DNA from 2 places in the Vibrio sp. KUL70 genome. Region 2 is predicted to be linked to the other one. Evidence: riboswitches for the same ligand, from Rfam matches in the RefSeq annotation. Region 2 holds a riboswitch; the other holds the start of a gene.
The links. A riboswitch is a leader RNA that binds a small molecule or an ion and turns the genes downstream of it on or off. The one in region 2 is predicted to bind lysine.

Region 1: it holds a riboswitch for lysine, as region 2 does, so the genes downstream of both, AC6I7V_RS08370 (Na+/H+ antiporter NhaC family protein) here and lysC (lysine-sensitive aspartokinase 3) in region 2, are expected to answer to the same signal.

What each region holds. Positions count from the first base shown of each region.
Region 1 covers NZ_AP045834.1:1,925,310-1,932,668, forward strand. The annotation lists gene hisD (histidinol dehydrogenase) at 1-180, opposite strand, end outside; gene hisG (ATP phosphoribosyltransferase) at 180-1,076, opposite strand; His leader region at 1,130-1,266, opposite strand; gene AC6I7V_RS08370 (Na+/H+ antiporter NhaC family protein) at 1,454-3,046, opposite strand; lysine riboswitch at 3,162-3,339, opposite strand; gene AC6I7V_RS08375 (H-NS family histone-like protein) at 3,704-4,114, shown strand; gene AC6I7V_RS08380 (inosine/guanosine kinase) at 4,653-5,957, opposite strand; gene AC6I7V_RS08385 (hypothetical protein) at 6,060-6,329, opposite strand; gene mnmA (tRNA 2-thiouridine(34) synthase MnmA) at 6,535-7,359, shown strand, end outside.
Region 2 covers NZ_AP045834.1:301,444-308,802, forward strand. The annotation lists gene metH (methionine synthase) at 1-2,565, shown strand, start outside; gene lysC (lysine-sensitive aspartokinase 3) at 2,628-4,001, opposite strand; lysine riboswitch at 4,109-4,286, opposite strand; gene AC6I7V_RS01445 (pyridoxal-phosphate-dependent aminotransferase family protein) at 4,463-5,602, shown strand; gene AC6I7V_RS01450 (PglL family O-oligosaccharyltransferase) at 5,666-7,359, opposite strand, start outside.

The DNA of each region.
Region 1 (7,359 bases), 1.5 Mb from region 2:
TACTCGATCAAATTTTTCAGTCAGTTCAGTCAGAGCAGCATCGCCCTCACTTCGCACTTTAGCGATAACTTCAGAAACAGCCGCGGTGATGTTTGCGCCCTCACTAATCGCAGGACGCTCTAGTACAGAATCTTGCTGAGATTCACTTAAAGATTGCCAAACAACGGTTCTCATGCAAATTACCCCATCATTTTTTCGATTGGTAATACTAGGATTGAACTCGCACCTAGCTCTTTTAGTTGTTCCATCGTTTCCCAGAATAAGTTTTCTGTACTTACTAGGTGAACTGCAACTTTATCTTTGTCCGTTGAAAGAGGCAGAACCGTTGGATCTTCAGCACCTGGTAGCAGCGCTTTGATTTGCTCAAGTTGAGAAGTTGGAGCGTGTAGCATGATGTACTTTGACTCTTTCGCTTGTTGAACACCCTGCATACGCGTCAGTAGCTTTTCAATCAGTGCTGTTTTGTCTGCGTCGAATTCACCAGTACGTTGAATCAGAGTCGCTTTAGATTGGAAAATGATTTCAGCTTCTTTTAGACCGTTCGCTTCTAGTGTTGCGCCTGTCGAAACTAGGTCAGCAATCGCATCGGCTAGTCCAGCACGAGGAGCAACTTCCACAGAGCCAGTCAGCATACAAGTGCTGAAATCAACACCTTGCTCGTCCATGTAAGCTTTTAGAAGCTGAGGGTAAGTTGTCGCGATACGCTTGCCCGCTAAGTCTTGCGGCCCGTTGTACTTTTCGTCTTTATTGATTGCGATAGATAAACGGCAGCCACCGAAATCAAGACGACGTAATGTTTGGAACTCCGCAGGCTCTTTAAGAGCGAGACGATCGAGACGAACTTCTTCCAGTTCATTTTCACCGATGAAGCCAAGGTCAACAACACCGTCCATGATCAAACCTGGGATGTCATCATCACGAACCAATAATAGGTCGATTGGCATATTTAGTGAGTGTACAACTAGGCGCTCACCCATGATGTTGAATTTAACACCACATTTTTTTAGTAGGTCTTGGCACTCTTTACTTAGGCGACCTTTCTTTTGAATTGCGATTCTTAGGCGTTGTGTCTGCATTGCTGTATCCCTGTGCAAATATTTGAATTTATTAAATAATTTAAAGTGCTAAAACGAAAAAACCCTCGGAAGACTCTGTCATCCCGAGGGTTTAAATCTAAATTCTTTTGACTTAACCTCCGGGAGTAAACTTGCTCCCGGGTACGCGTATATCTCCCCGAAAGACTAGATAGGGTGATGATGGTGATGAATGTTCATTACTAATTTACGCATACTTATCAGCTCTTATGTTGTTTGCTGTCTTGTATCCACACTAACTAAGCTGGTGGTCTTTTTCAACCATTAATTCGAACTTTTTTCACTATTTTTAAAATTAATTTAACGCCAATTAAAAAGGGAAGCCGTGGCTTCCCTCTTAAGTGTTGTTATTTCACTGATTAGCTCTTACACGTTGCCATTTTACAACGCGAGAAGTAACCCAGTGCGAAACACACACCAACGAATGTCAGTGCTGCTGCTGAGAATGAGAGTGCTACAGAGGCCGTCATACCCAAAACAATGAAGCCTACACACGATACTAGAGCCACAGACAGCGCGTAAGGAAGCTGTGTTGCTACGTGGTCGATGTGGTTACAACGCGCACCAGTTGAAGAGAGAATCGTTGTGTCAGAGATCGGAGAACAGTGGTCACCAAATACAGAACCTGCCAGTACCGCACTTAACATTGGCAGCATAAGTGCTAGGTCTGTCGCGCCAGCCATGTCACCAGCAATTGGTAGCATAATACCGAAAGTACCCCATGATGTACCAGTAGAGAACGCCATTAGACCAGCAAGTAGGAATAGAATAACCGGTAGCCAATGGTAATCTATGTTGCCCGTCGCTAGTGAAGATAGGTAGGTACCTGTTTTCATGTCGCCAATAACAGAACCGATTGTCCATGCGAATACAAGGATCAGGATTGCGCCAAACATTGAGCGAGCACCAATCCACATAGTACGAACAATTTCCGCCACCGGCAGTTTTTGCTTAACCACAGTTGCTAAGGCAACAAGTAGACCTAAGATACCACCGTAGACAAGAGACTTACCGACATCTGTGTTTTCAAACGCACCTAGTAGGTTGAACGCTTGGCCGTCAGCTGCCAGTGCTGCGCCGCCGGTGTATAGCATCGCTGCTACTGTCGCCACGATAAGAGATACGATAGGCATGATTAGATCAGACACAGAACCGTTTTGGCTCTCTTCAATGTCTAGCTCTTCATTTAGATCGTGAGCTTGTTGGCTGTCGTTGTCGCCTTCAAAACCACGGCCTTGAGATGCTTCAATTTCGTGGTCACGCATTTTGCCTACATCAAGACCAAACCACGCCACTGCAAATACCATAAGTAGTGCAAATACTGCGTAGAAGTTCATTGGGATAAGACGGATGTATGCGCCCAGTGCCGAGTACTCGGTCATACCATGAGTCACTAGAATGCCACCGATGATAGTCATGATGTATGCACCCCAGCTAGATGCCGGCATGATCACACACATTGGAGCAGCTGTTGAATCTAGAATATAAGCAAGCTTAGCGCGAGATACATAGAAACGGTCTGTTACAGGACGAGAGATCGCACCAACGGCTAGGCTGTTGAAGTAATCATCAACAAAGATGAATACACCCAAGAATGCAGCTAATAGTTTAGAACCACGTTTGCTTTTAACACGAGACTGTGCCCATTCAGCAAACGCACGAGTACCACCAGATAGCGTTAGCAACGCCGTCATCATACCCAAAAGAAGAAGGAACCCGACAATACTCATGTTCCAAGTGTTGATACCGCCGTCTTCAATGAAAACACCCGATACCTTAGTAACAACATAGTTCGCGGCATTACCAACTGAGTAATCAGCCAGTAAAATAGCCCCCATTACAATACCGATACCAAGAGAAACTAAAACGCGACGAGTCACAATAGCGAGACTCAATGCCACAAGCGGCGGCAGCAATGATAAAGGTGATGTTGCAAAATCTATTAAATTCATGATCTTCAAAAACCAGTTTATTTTTATTTGGCTAGAGATCTACTGCAGACAAACTCGGTACAGACGACCAAGTTCATGTTGAACTAAGCGAAAGGGAAGTGAACACTTCACCCAACCCTACAGTAGCGCTCCATAGTTTAAAATTAAGACTATGGCAGTGTTGTACCTATTTAGCACAACCCCAGCAAATTGCTTAGATATACAATTTACTTCGGCAATTACACCTTTCGCTCTCATTCATTGGCATCACCCCAATGAGAGTTACTTTTTGCAATTGCGCCTCTACGTGCGATAACACTTTTAACTATTGTTCGTTTGATTTAACAACAATTTAACCAGTACATCGCATCAGGTAGCCGCAATTGTACTCAACAAAAGAGACAATGCAACATATCACTCCGATAAAACTAACTTTTTTGTTAGTAAAGTAATCAAGATGCTCACAACATCGCCACACCTACTCCACTAGTCACATATCACATTTATAGACTAATACTAGACATATTATATCTTAAACTTGGGACTTCATCGGTTTTTCTGAAAGTTCCCCTATTTTTTAATATTTAAATTAATTCTGAACAGAAATACTGTTTGTGTTCTTTAATACCTCTGTTTATTATTAAGAGGATTAATTAATTTATCTTGATGGGAAATATCATGTCTGAATTAACAAAAACTCTATTAAATATCCGTAGCCTTCGTGCATTCTCACGTGAATTAACTCTTGAGCAACTAGAAGAAGCACTAGACAAACTGACTATCGTTGTGCAAGAGCGTCAAGAAGCTGAAGCTGAAGAACGTGCTGCTCGTGCAGAACAAGAAGCAAAACTAGCGGCTATCGCTGATCAAATCGCTAAAGATGGCATCGACGTTGCAGATCTAATCGCGGCTCTTTCTGGTGAGTCAAAAGCTAAAGGCGCTAAATCTAAACGTGCACCACGTCCTGCTAAATACAAATATGTTGATGCAAACGGTCAAGAGAAAACTTGGACTGGTCAAGGTCGTACACCTTCAGCGATCCAACAACAACTTGATGCTGGTAAATCTCTAGAAGATTTCGCTATCTAATTATTAGCATTCAAACTCATATAATAAAGGCCTACTTAGATAGGCCTTTATTTTTATCTGTACTAACTATCAATCACACACTAGTCCTAAAAACAGTAGCAACAATCCCCCAACTCTTGCTACTCGCGCGCCTGAGCTCAGAATAAACAGAGTGACAACAACCAATTTCACTGGCTCAAATTCAGGCATTTATAGAATCTAATACCAAAGTATATACCTGTGAATGTTATTCCATTCAGAAACATTGAATAATAAGATCGTCAATAGCAAGCGCTGCTGTGTAATAGTCTCATTATTTTTATGTATATACACGCAAATGATAATCATCGCGGCTTTATGCATATAGTATATTGAAGTGTTCTTGTTAAGATCTGTATGACAGTGTCTACATAAATAATCACTATCAGCTGCTATTGCTATTAATCAATTGGGTTCCAACGTTTCGAAATCTCAATCTAACGTGCCATGATTAATAGAATAAAAAAACCTCAAACTGGATTTGAGGTTTTTAGAAAATTTGTTGTTCAACCGTGAGGGGTTAACGCTCCCAGTATGCTTCTTCTAAACTGTCTTCACGTTCAGGAAGACCGCGAGATAAACGTGGAGAGTGCTGAACTAACACCTCATAACTCGCACGGTTTGAATATTTACATACCTGTGAGAATGAAGAGTAAGTCAAAAATGAGTGCTGATGCTTACTTGAATTTGGTACGTTCTCTTTATGGTACTTATTTGCAGCCATATCGTGTAGCAACGCAGATAACGCAGCATCACCCGCACCATTGGTGTTCTTAATTTTCTCAGGACCACCCATGTAAGGGGCGATATGCGAGTAAACTTTAATAGGAGATTCACACAACGCTTTATGCGCAGGGCGACTGAATTCAAAACGGTTGAATTCAGCAATAGAACCCGGTAGCAACGGTAAGGTCGTTTCGCGCTTCGCAGACTCTTCTGTATAACCAGCCATAAACAGACCTACTGGACCTGCGGTACATAGAACCAAATCTACCCAATCCAAAGTTTTATCTGAAGCAGCGAGAGGATCGCTTTCACCTGTTAGGGCTTCGGCTTCATCTTCATTCATCGCAACAACCGTTACATGTTGCTCTAAGAAGTCTTTCCAAAACTCAGGGTCATCTTGAATAACGAACTTAGTACCTAGCGTCAGTACCACTGGCACATCGTATTTCTTCGCGTACTCAATCGCTTTCATTGTCGCTTCAGGCATAGGGTCGCCTGGCTTACAACGAACAAGGTATGCGGTAAGAACTAACGCAGAAGCACTTTTAAAAATCTTCTCTGGAATGCTGTCTGGATTTAACTGGTTCATTTGACCTTCGCTGATTGCAAAGGTGCGTTCACCATCTTCAGTGATCAAAGCAAAGCAACGACCGATTGCGCCATCTACCCCTTGTAAATGGTTCAGATCCATTCTGCTTGATGTGTTACATAGGTAACGGTAACCGTAGCTGCCGATTTTGATATCTTGGCTCATTACACCCAATAGCGTTGAGCGGTCATCTGCTAACACTGAGTAGTTGTGTAGCGTGTTACCAATGGTGCCACCAGCGTATTCATTAGTAATCAGACACTGCTCTTTTAGCTCTTGGTATAGAGACTCTGCAGCTTCGTCATTGATAACGAGAGAATGACCTTTACTTAAACCATACTTTTCAATTAATTCTGAACTCACTTTCGCTTCGATATCCACCAAAGTTTGGTCAATACCAATAATATGAGTGCGAGACATCTTCTTGCTGTTTTGAGATTGGCTCACTAATGGGTCACGAGCATGAACCGGAAAATAGTGCTTTGATTTACGTTGTCCAGGAAATTTCATAAGGCTAGTCTAAGTCAAGGGGAAATAGGGGGCGGATTCTACCGCGCTATATTTAGCGCGGCAATCACTCAAACTATAGCAAACGTTTGCATGGGTATTTTTTTATTCGCCTTCCATAAAGCTTAGATCTGGCAGCATATCCAGATGTTCTGCGTAACGCTTTTGGTTAAATTCAGCGTTGTTCTTCATGACATCAAATACTTCGATGGCAAGTGCACATGCCATCGCTGCAATCGCATCTTCACGAGAGTGCCCGGTCATCATCAAACGCATTAAAGTCTCTTTCACCTTAATCGGTTGTCCGTCTTCTAGCTGATTTTCAATAATCTCAATCAACTGCTCTTCTTGCATAAATTCATCTTGTTCAGACATTTTTTCATCTCAGGTCTTGGATTTTCAGCGACTATGCCACATATAGGTCTGACATCCTAGCGACTCGCTTCGCTTTCATCAGGTTCCTAACGAAATACAAGCTCACTTCTTGTACAAAAGAAACTGTGATTCCGGTCTCGGATCTGTCACGTTGTTTCTCTTTCTGTTAGAATCTGCGACCAAGTAATAGTAACGGTGTTTAGACATGTCAGATATCAGCTCTGGAAACAGCCAAAAGAAAGTAATTGTCGGTATGTCCGGCGGTGTAGATTCGTCAGTTTCGGCGTATCTTCTCCAGCAACAAGGCTATCAGGTAGAAGGCCTTTTCATGAAAAACTGGGAAGAAGACGATAACGAAGAGTACTGTACGGCAGCTGAAGATCTTGCGGATGCGCAAGCGGTTTGTGACAAGTTAGGTATCCACCTTCACACCATTAACTTTGCTGCAGAATACTGGGACAACGTATTCGAATACTTCCTTGCAGAATACAAAGCAGGTCGTACGCCAAACCCAGACATTCTTTGTAACAAAGAGATCAAATTCAAAGCCTTCCTTGAATTTGCGGATGAAGTACTAGACGCAGACTACATTGCAATGGGTCACTATGTTCGTCGTACTTTCCCAACTCAAGAAGAGCTAGATGCAGGTAAAAAGCCTGAAATGCTTCGTGGTCTAGACAGCAACAAGGACCAAAGCTACTTCCTATATACGCTTAGCTCAGACCAAGTTGCGCGCAGCCTATTTCCTGTAGGTGAGTTAGAAAAGCCAGAAGTACGTAAGATCGCAGAAGAGCAAGGTCTTATTACTGCGAAGAAGAAAGATTCAACAGGTATCTGCTTCATCGGTGAACGTAAATTCACTGAGTTTCTAGGTAAATACCTACCAGCACAGCCAGGTGACATTGAAACACCAGAAGGCAAAGTGATTGGTAAGCACAACGGTCTGATGTACCACACACTAGGTCAACGTAAAGGTCTGCATATTGGTGGTACCAAAGGCGGAGGCGGCAACGAAGCTCCATGGTTTGTT
Region 2 (7,359 bases):
TTTAAGCGTCTAATTAAAGAAGAGCTTTATGACGAGGCTCTGGAAGTTGCTCGTCAACAAGTTGAGAATGGCGCACAAATCATCGATATCAACATGGACGAAGGCATGCTAGACGCTGAGGCGTGCATGGTGCGTTTCTTAAATCTATGTGCGTCTGAACCTGAAATCTCTAAAGTGCCTATTATGGTCGACTCCTCGAAATGGGAAGTCATCGAAGCCGGCCTGAAATGTATTCAAGGTAAGGGCATCGTTAACTCGATCTCCTTGAAAGAAGGTAAAGAGAAATTTGTTGAGCAAGCTAAGCTGATTCGCCGTTATGGTGCTGCGGTTATCGTGATGGCTTTTGACGAAGTCGGTCAAGCAGAAACCCGTCAGCGTAAGCTAGAGATTTGTACTAACGCATACAATATCTTGGTGGATGAAGTTGGTTTCCCGCCGGAAGATATTATCTTCGACCCGAACATCTTTGCTGTTGCGACCGGTATTGAAGAGCACAACAACTACGCGGTTGATTTCATTGACGCGGTAGCAGACATCAAACGCGACCTTCCATATGCGATGATTTCGGGTGGTGTATCTAACGTATCGTTCTCTTTCCGTGGTAACAACTACGTACGAGAAGCGATTCACGCGGTATTCCTATATCACTGTTTCAAAAACGGTATGGACATGGGGATCGTTAATGCAGGTCAGCTTGAAATTTACGATAACGTCCCGGATAAACTGCGTGAAGCGGTAGAAGATGTAGTACTTAACCGTCGTGATGACTCGACTGAAAGATTACTGGATATCGCTGCGGAATACGCTAATAAAGGTGTCGGTAAAGAGGAAGATGCTTCTGCACTCGAGTGGCGTACTTGGTCGGTTGAGAAGCGTTTAGAGCATGCACTGGTTAAAGGTATCACTGAGTTTATCGTCGAAGATACTGAAGAAGCTCGTTTGAATGCCAGTAAACCACTAGAGGTCATTGAAGGCCCTCTAATGGATGGTATGAACGTGGTGGGTGATCTGTTTGGTGAAGGTAAGATGTTCCTTCCTCAAGTAGTAAAGTCTGCACGTGTAATGAAACAAGCGGTTGCGCATTTAGAGCCTTACATCAACGCATCTAAACAAGCAGGTTCTTCAAACGGTAAGATCTTGCTCGCTACCGTAAAAGGCGATGTTCACGATATCGGTAAGAACATTGTGGGCGTGGTACTGCAGTGTAATAACTACGAGATTATTGACCTTGGGGTGATGGTTCCTTGTGAACAGATTCTAAAAGTCGCTAAAGAAGAGAATGTCGACATTATCGGTTTATCTGGCCTAATTACTCCATCACTGGATGAGATGGTACATGTCGCTAAAGAGATGGAGCGTTTGGATTTCGACTTGCCACTTTTGATTGGTGGTGCGACAACTTCTAAAGCACATACTGCCGTTAAGATCGAACAGAACTACAAGAACCCAGTGGTGTATGTAAACAACGCATCACGAGCGGTTGGGGTATGTACTTCTCTATTATCTGATGAGCTTCGCCCGGCGTTTGTTGAGAAGCTAGATTTGGACTACGAGCGTGTCCGCGATCAGCACAATCGCAAGAAGCCTCGCACTAAGCCGGTAACGTTAGAGCAAGCTCGAGCGAATAAAGTGGCTATTGATTGGGAAAGCTATACGCCGCCAGCTCCAGCTAAGCCGGGTGTGCATGTTTATGATGACTTTGATGTAGCAACCTTGCGTCGTTACATTGATTGGACTCCGTTCTTCATGACTTGGTCACTAGTGGGCAAATACCCTGCCATTCTTGAACATGAGGAAGTGGGCGAAGAGGCAAAGCGTCTATTTAAAGACGCCAATGACCTGCTTGATCGAGTTGAACGTGAGGGCTTACTTAAAGCTCGTGGTATGTGTGCGCTGTTCCCTGCGGCAAGCGTTGGTGATGATATTGAAGTTTATACTGATGAATCACGCACTGAGGTGGCTAAGGTTCTTCATAACCTACGTCAGCAAACAGAAAAGCCAAGAGGTTTTAACTACTGTCTGTCTGATTACATTGCACCAAAAGAGTCAGGTAAGAAAGATTGGATCGGTGCCTTTGCCGTAACAGGTGGCATTGGAGAGCGTGAGCTTGCTGATGAATACAAAGCGGCGGGCGATGACTACAATGCCATCATGATTCAAGCGGTCGCTGACCGACTTGCTGAAGCATTTGCCGAGTACTTACATGAGCAAGTACGTAAAGATATCTGGGGCTACTCCGCCGATGAAAACCTATCGAATGATGAGTTGATTCGTGAGAAGTACCAAGGTATTCGTCCAGCACCGGGTTATCCTGCATGTCCTGAGCATACAGAAAAAGGCTCATTGTGGGAGCTACTGAAAGTGGAAGAGACGATCGATATGTCTTTGACGAGCAGTTACGCGATGTGGCCAGGTGCATCAGTATCGGGTTGGTATTTCTCTCACCCTGATTCACGTTACTTTGCCATTGCTCAGATTCAGCAAGATCAAGTAGATAGCTACGCTGATCGCAAGGGCTGGGATGCGCTGGAAGCTGAGAAGTGGTTAGGTCCAAACATTAACTAAGATCGACTAGAAAGTGAAAGGGTTGCCATTGCGCAACCCTTTTTTGTATCTGTTTGAATGTATTACTCTTGCTCAAACAACTCTTGGTGGAGTTTCTGAATTGCCGAGCGAGAAACTGACTCATGCACAAGGAAACAAAGGTTGTGTGGGCTTGCTCCGTAGCAGATCATACGCAAGTTAAAGTCTTCAAGAGTGCTGAATACCTGTTTTGCATAGCCTTTGCTCTCACTCATATTGTTACCGATAAGTGCCACAAGGCATAGGTTGTGTTCAACTTCTACTGTACATAGCTCTTCAAGCTCTTTGCGTACAACTTCAGGCAATTCCGGAGCACCACCAGAAGTGTCTGTCTGATCGAGCGTCAGAGAGACACTGATCTCTGACGTTGTAATAAGATCGACAGAGATCTTATGCTTAGCGAGGATTTCAAATACTTTTGCTAGGAAGCCGTATGCGTGGAACATGTTCGCACTGCGCAGTGTGACCATAGTTTGGTTACAACGAAGGGCAAGAGCTCTGAACAGTGGCGAACTCTCAACTTGTTGACGAATCCAAGTACCGCCTTTTTCAGGTTCTTTAGATGACCCGACAAAGACAGGAATTTTATGACGTAGCGCTGGCACCAATGTAGAAGGGTGCAAGATCTTAGCGCCAAAGTTCGCCATCTCAGAGGCTTCACTGAAGCTGATCTCTGGAATTGGTGAAGCTTTAGGGGCGATACGAGGATCTGTGGTGTAGATCCCCGGGACATCAGTCCAAATCTCTAGACCAGAAGCTAATACTGACTCTGCAATGAGTGCTGCTGAATAGTCGCTTCCGCCACGACCGAGTGTGGTTGTATTGCCTTCATCGTCCGCACCAATAAAACCTTGAGTGATCACGACATGCTCTCGGCATAGAGGAATCAGTTTCTCTTGAGCAAGCTGAGAGATCTGCTCCAGTTGAGGCTCTGCTTTGCCGTAAGCGTCATTGGTACGCAACACTTCTCTAATATCAAATCTGACTGCGGATACGCCACGCTCTCGAAGAATTTGCGCAAAAAGGTGGGTCGACATTAGCTCACCACACGCCACTAGATGGTCAGTTAACTTGGCACTGGAGTGAAAAGATGCAGCTTCTGCAGCACTGGCAACGTTGTCCAAAATCGCATGGATCTCTTTCTCGACACTCATAGGCTCTGCGAGTTGATCCAAAATCGCGTGATGAATATCGGTTAGTTGACTCATTAACTCTTGGCGGCGGGCTTGGTCTTGTACACCGTTTGCCAGTTCAACTAAAAGATTGGTGACGCCTGAACACGCACTGCTGACAACAAGCTTGGTATTTGGGTTATTCTCAATAATGGCTGCACAGCGACTCATTGCTTCAAAGTTAGCAACGCTTGTCCCACCGAATTTGGCGACATTAAAAGAACCAGCTACATTAGATGCGCTCACGATAAATCTCCCGACTTCCTAAAATAAAAATTACTGTTGGTAATCCAACGTCCAATGTTTTGAAGAGAGGGTTTAGAGCAAAAAGAGAGGTGTGTATTTGAATTGTAAACCTCAGAAGCTCCTCATCATATTGGAATGATGACAGTTAATGGGATTCAGCCCAATTAACCGATAACAGAAACCCGACATGTTTCAGTTACCTCGGCACTGCTCCCCCTGAATGCTCTGTATTGGAAATGTGGTTCCACAAAACATCTACCTGGGCAGTGCTCCTCTTCTGCTTGATAGCTGATTTATTGAACGTGTTTGCGGTAAGAATGTCAATCGATAACTCAAGATAAAGTGAAAATAAATTTAACAATTCTGTGACACTGGTTTGACCTCGAGACTTTCGACTAATTGCTGAGGTTGTAGATTTGCTTTAGTGTGGAAGGTTGATGTCATAAACATAAAGGATAATTATGTCGAACCTGCACACAACCTCAATCGCTGAAAGCTTCTTTCCTCCTCATCGCACGTTAATGGGGCCAGGGCCTTCTGATATTTCCCCACGAGTGCTACAGGCGCTGAGTCGTCCTACTATCGGTCACTTAGATCCTCTGTTTATCAATATGATGGATGAAGTGAAACAGCTACTAAAGTACGCCTTCCAAACGGAAAACGAGTTTACGATTGCGGTTTCAGCACCGGGTAGTGCAGGTATGGAAACCTGCTTCGTCAATCTGATTGAACCTGGCGAAAAAGTGATTGTGTGCCGTAATGGTGTATTTGGTGAGCGAATGCGTGAAAACGTAGTTCGCTGTGGTGGCGAAGCTATTTTGGTTGATGATGAGTGGGGGAAACCTGTATCGGTCGATAAGGTGGAGCAAGCACTCACTGAGCACCCAGATGCGGTCGCGGTTGCGTTTGTTCACGCAGAAACATCAACGGGCGCCCTTACAGATGCGGAAGCGATTTCTCAGGTTGCTCGTCGTTTTGACGCACTAACCATCGTGGATGCTGTGACTTCATTGGGTGGTGTCCCGCTGCTGGTGGACGAATGGCAGTTAGATGCCGTCTATTCGGGTAGTCAGAAGTGTTTATCTTGTGTTCCGGGTCTTTCGCCAGTGACGTTTTCGCAAAAGGCGGTAGAGAAGATGAAAGCGCGTCAATCGCCGGTGCAGAGTTGGTTCTTAGATCAGAGTTTGGTACTGGGGTACTGGAGTGGTGAAGGAAAGCGTAGCTACCACCATACTGCACCGGTAAATAGCCTGTACGCTTTGCATGAGTCATTGGTGATTCTACGCAATGAAGGGTTAGAGAATGCTTGGGAGCGTCATCAATCAGCGCATCGTGAGTTAAAGGCAGGGCTTGAATCGCTGGGTCTAAGCTTTGTGGTTGAAGAGGGAAGTCGACTACCGCAATTGAACGCGGTGTATTTCCCTGAAGGGATTGATGAAGCGGCGGTTCGAACACGACTGCTTGAAGAGTACAACCTAGAGATTGGCGCAGGTCTTGGCGCATTAGCCGGGAAAGCGTGGCGAATTGGCTTAATGGGTTATGGTGCTCGCAAAGAGAATGTTGCTTTGTGTTTGAAAGCTCTGGCGGATGTTTTGAAGTAAACAGAGTGACTCATTGATTTGAAAGGCGAACGAATCATCTCGTTCGCCTTTTTTATTGCGTTGCTATTGAGCGCCGCTTTGAGCTGATGATGTCGATGATTTTACCTGTGATGGGCGCTGGTACTGCACCGTTGAAAAATCTCGATTAGGGAACAGGAATTGCGCTTCGCTACGAATCTGCTCTGCTTTGCTTTCGTCCCCTAAGCCTTGGTAAGCCAAGATCAGGTTGTTGTAAAACGCAGGTCGAGGCTTCGACTTGATGATATTCAAAGACCAATCGATATACGGCTGAATCAGCTTCGGATCTTCTTGATAGAGTCCGATATTGAGATAAGTACTGTAGATATCCCAATCGTAACGATCTTTCCAAACTACAGGGTTCGAAACCTCTTTTAGAATGTCCGGATTTTTAGGCTGAGACTTCTCAAACTTGGTCAATACATAGTTGGTATGCAGGGCACTTAACATATAAAAGCTGACAAGAATAGGCACAACCAAGCTCGTTACTCTAAACAACGTCTTACTGATAACGCTAAATCCCTTTTGGTAATGCTGGGAAGTGCGTTGATCTACCCAGTAAAGGAGCACGATAAAGGTGATCCAGTGAATCGCTGAGTGGTAAAACGGGTACTCAAGTTGTGAGTGTAAAACGATTGGAATAAACAACGCGAACAGTGCGAGCCGCGTTCCTTTTGTTGCAGTGGTTATCCGACCTGCGACTAAAGCCGCTGCAAGCAGAATACCGATAATAGGCACGATACCGCCTTCGACGCCCCAAAATAACAACTCATTGTGTGGATGGTCCATCGCTGGAAGGCCAGGGTGATAGTTGGGATTAAGTTGATGTTGACGTGCTGTATAGAGTGTATATTCAGACTCAAACTTACCATAGCCGTAACCCGAAAATGGCTTTTCCACCATCATGTCTAGGGCTTGTGGGAAAGTATAGGCGCGAGCACTTTCTAAATGCGTGCGCTTGCTGGCTAAGCTATCCGCTGCTTGTAAGTTGATGATAGCGAAACCGGCAATCAGCCCAAGTACGACAGAACCACACCAGCCGTAAAAACGTTTCTTGGTCGAAAATTTGTAAAGGTATGGCAGGATAAGGACAAAGCTTAGCACGCTGGCTAGCCAACCCGTTCTGGATGCGATGATGATCAGCAGTGGTACTGTGATCGCTGGCATCAGATAAAGCAGAAATGATTCACTCAGTTTGAGGTTGTACTTGGTTGGTTGTCTTGCCAGTAGATAAGCAGAAAGTACAAACCCAGTTGCGAGAAAACTTGCCATCACATTTGGTTGTTGAAAAATACCATAAGGACGGTTGGTTTTGGTGTTGTAACCAAACATATTGCCCGCTTCTAAGAAAAAGTACTGGAAGTAACCAAACAGAGCTTGAAGCATCACGGCAAGTACAATGAACCACAGTAAGCGCTGCTTGTGTTTGTTACTGAATTTGAACTGCTGAAGAAGAACAAACAACGCGAAACCAGTCCATAGTCCAAGTAAGCGACCTGAAGCTCCGGAAAGTGCAGCATTACTGTATAAAACTGGCACGGTAAGAATTATGCAGCTAATCAGAAGCCCAATAGTGAGCTTTGAGTATTTGATGACACGGTTATTGGCCATTTGATAAAAGCCAATTGCCAGAGTAAAGCTCAAGGCAAGCCATGTGGTTGGGTTGAAGGAGAGCGCTAGGCCTGATCCACCAGGGTTGGGCATAAAAAAGTGCATAGCGATGAGAAAGACAACAGCCA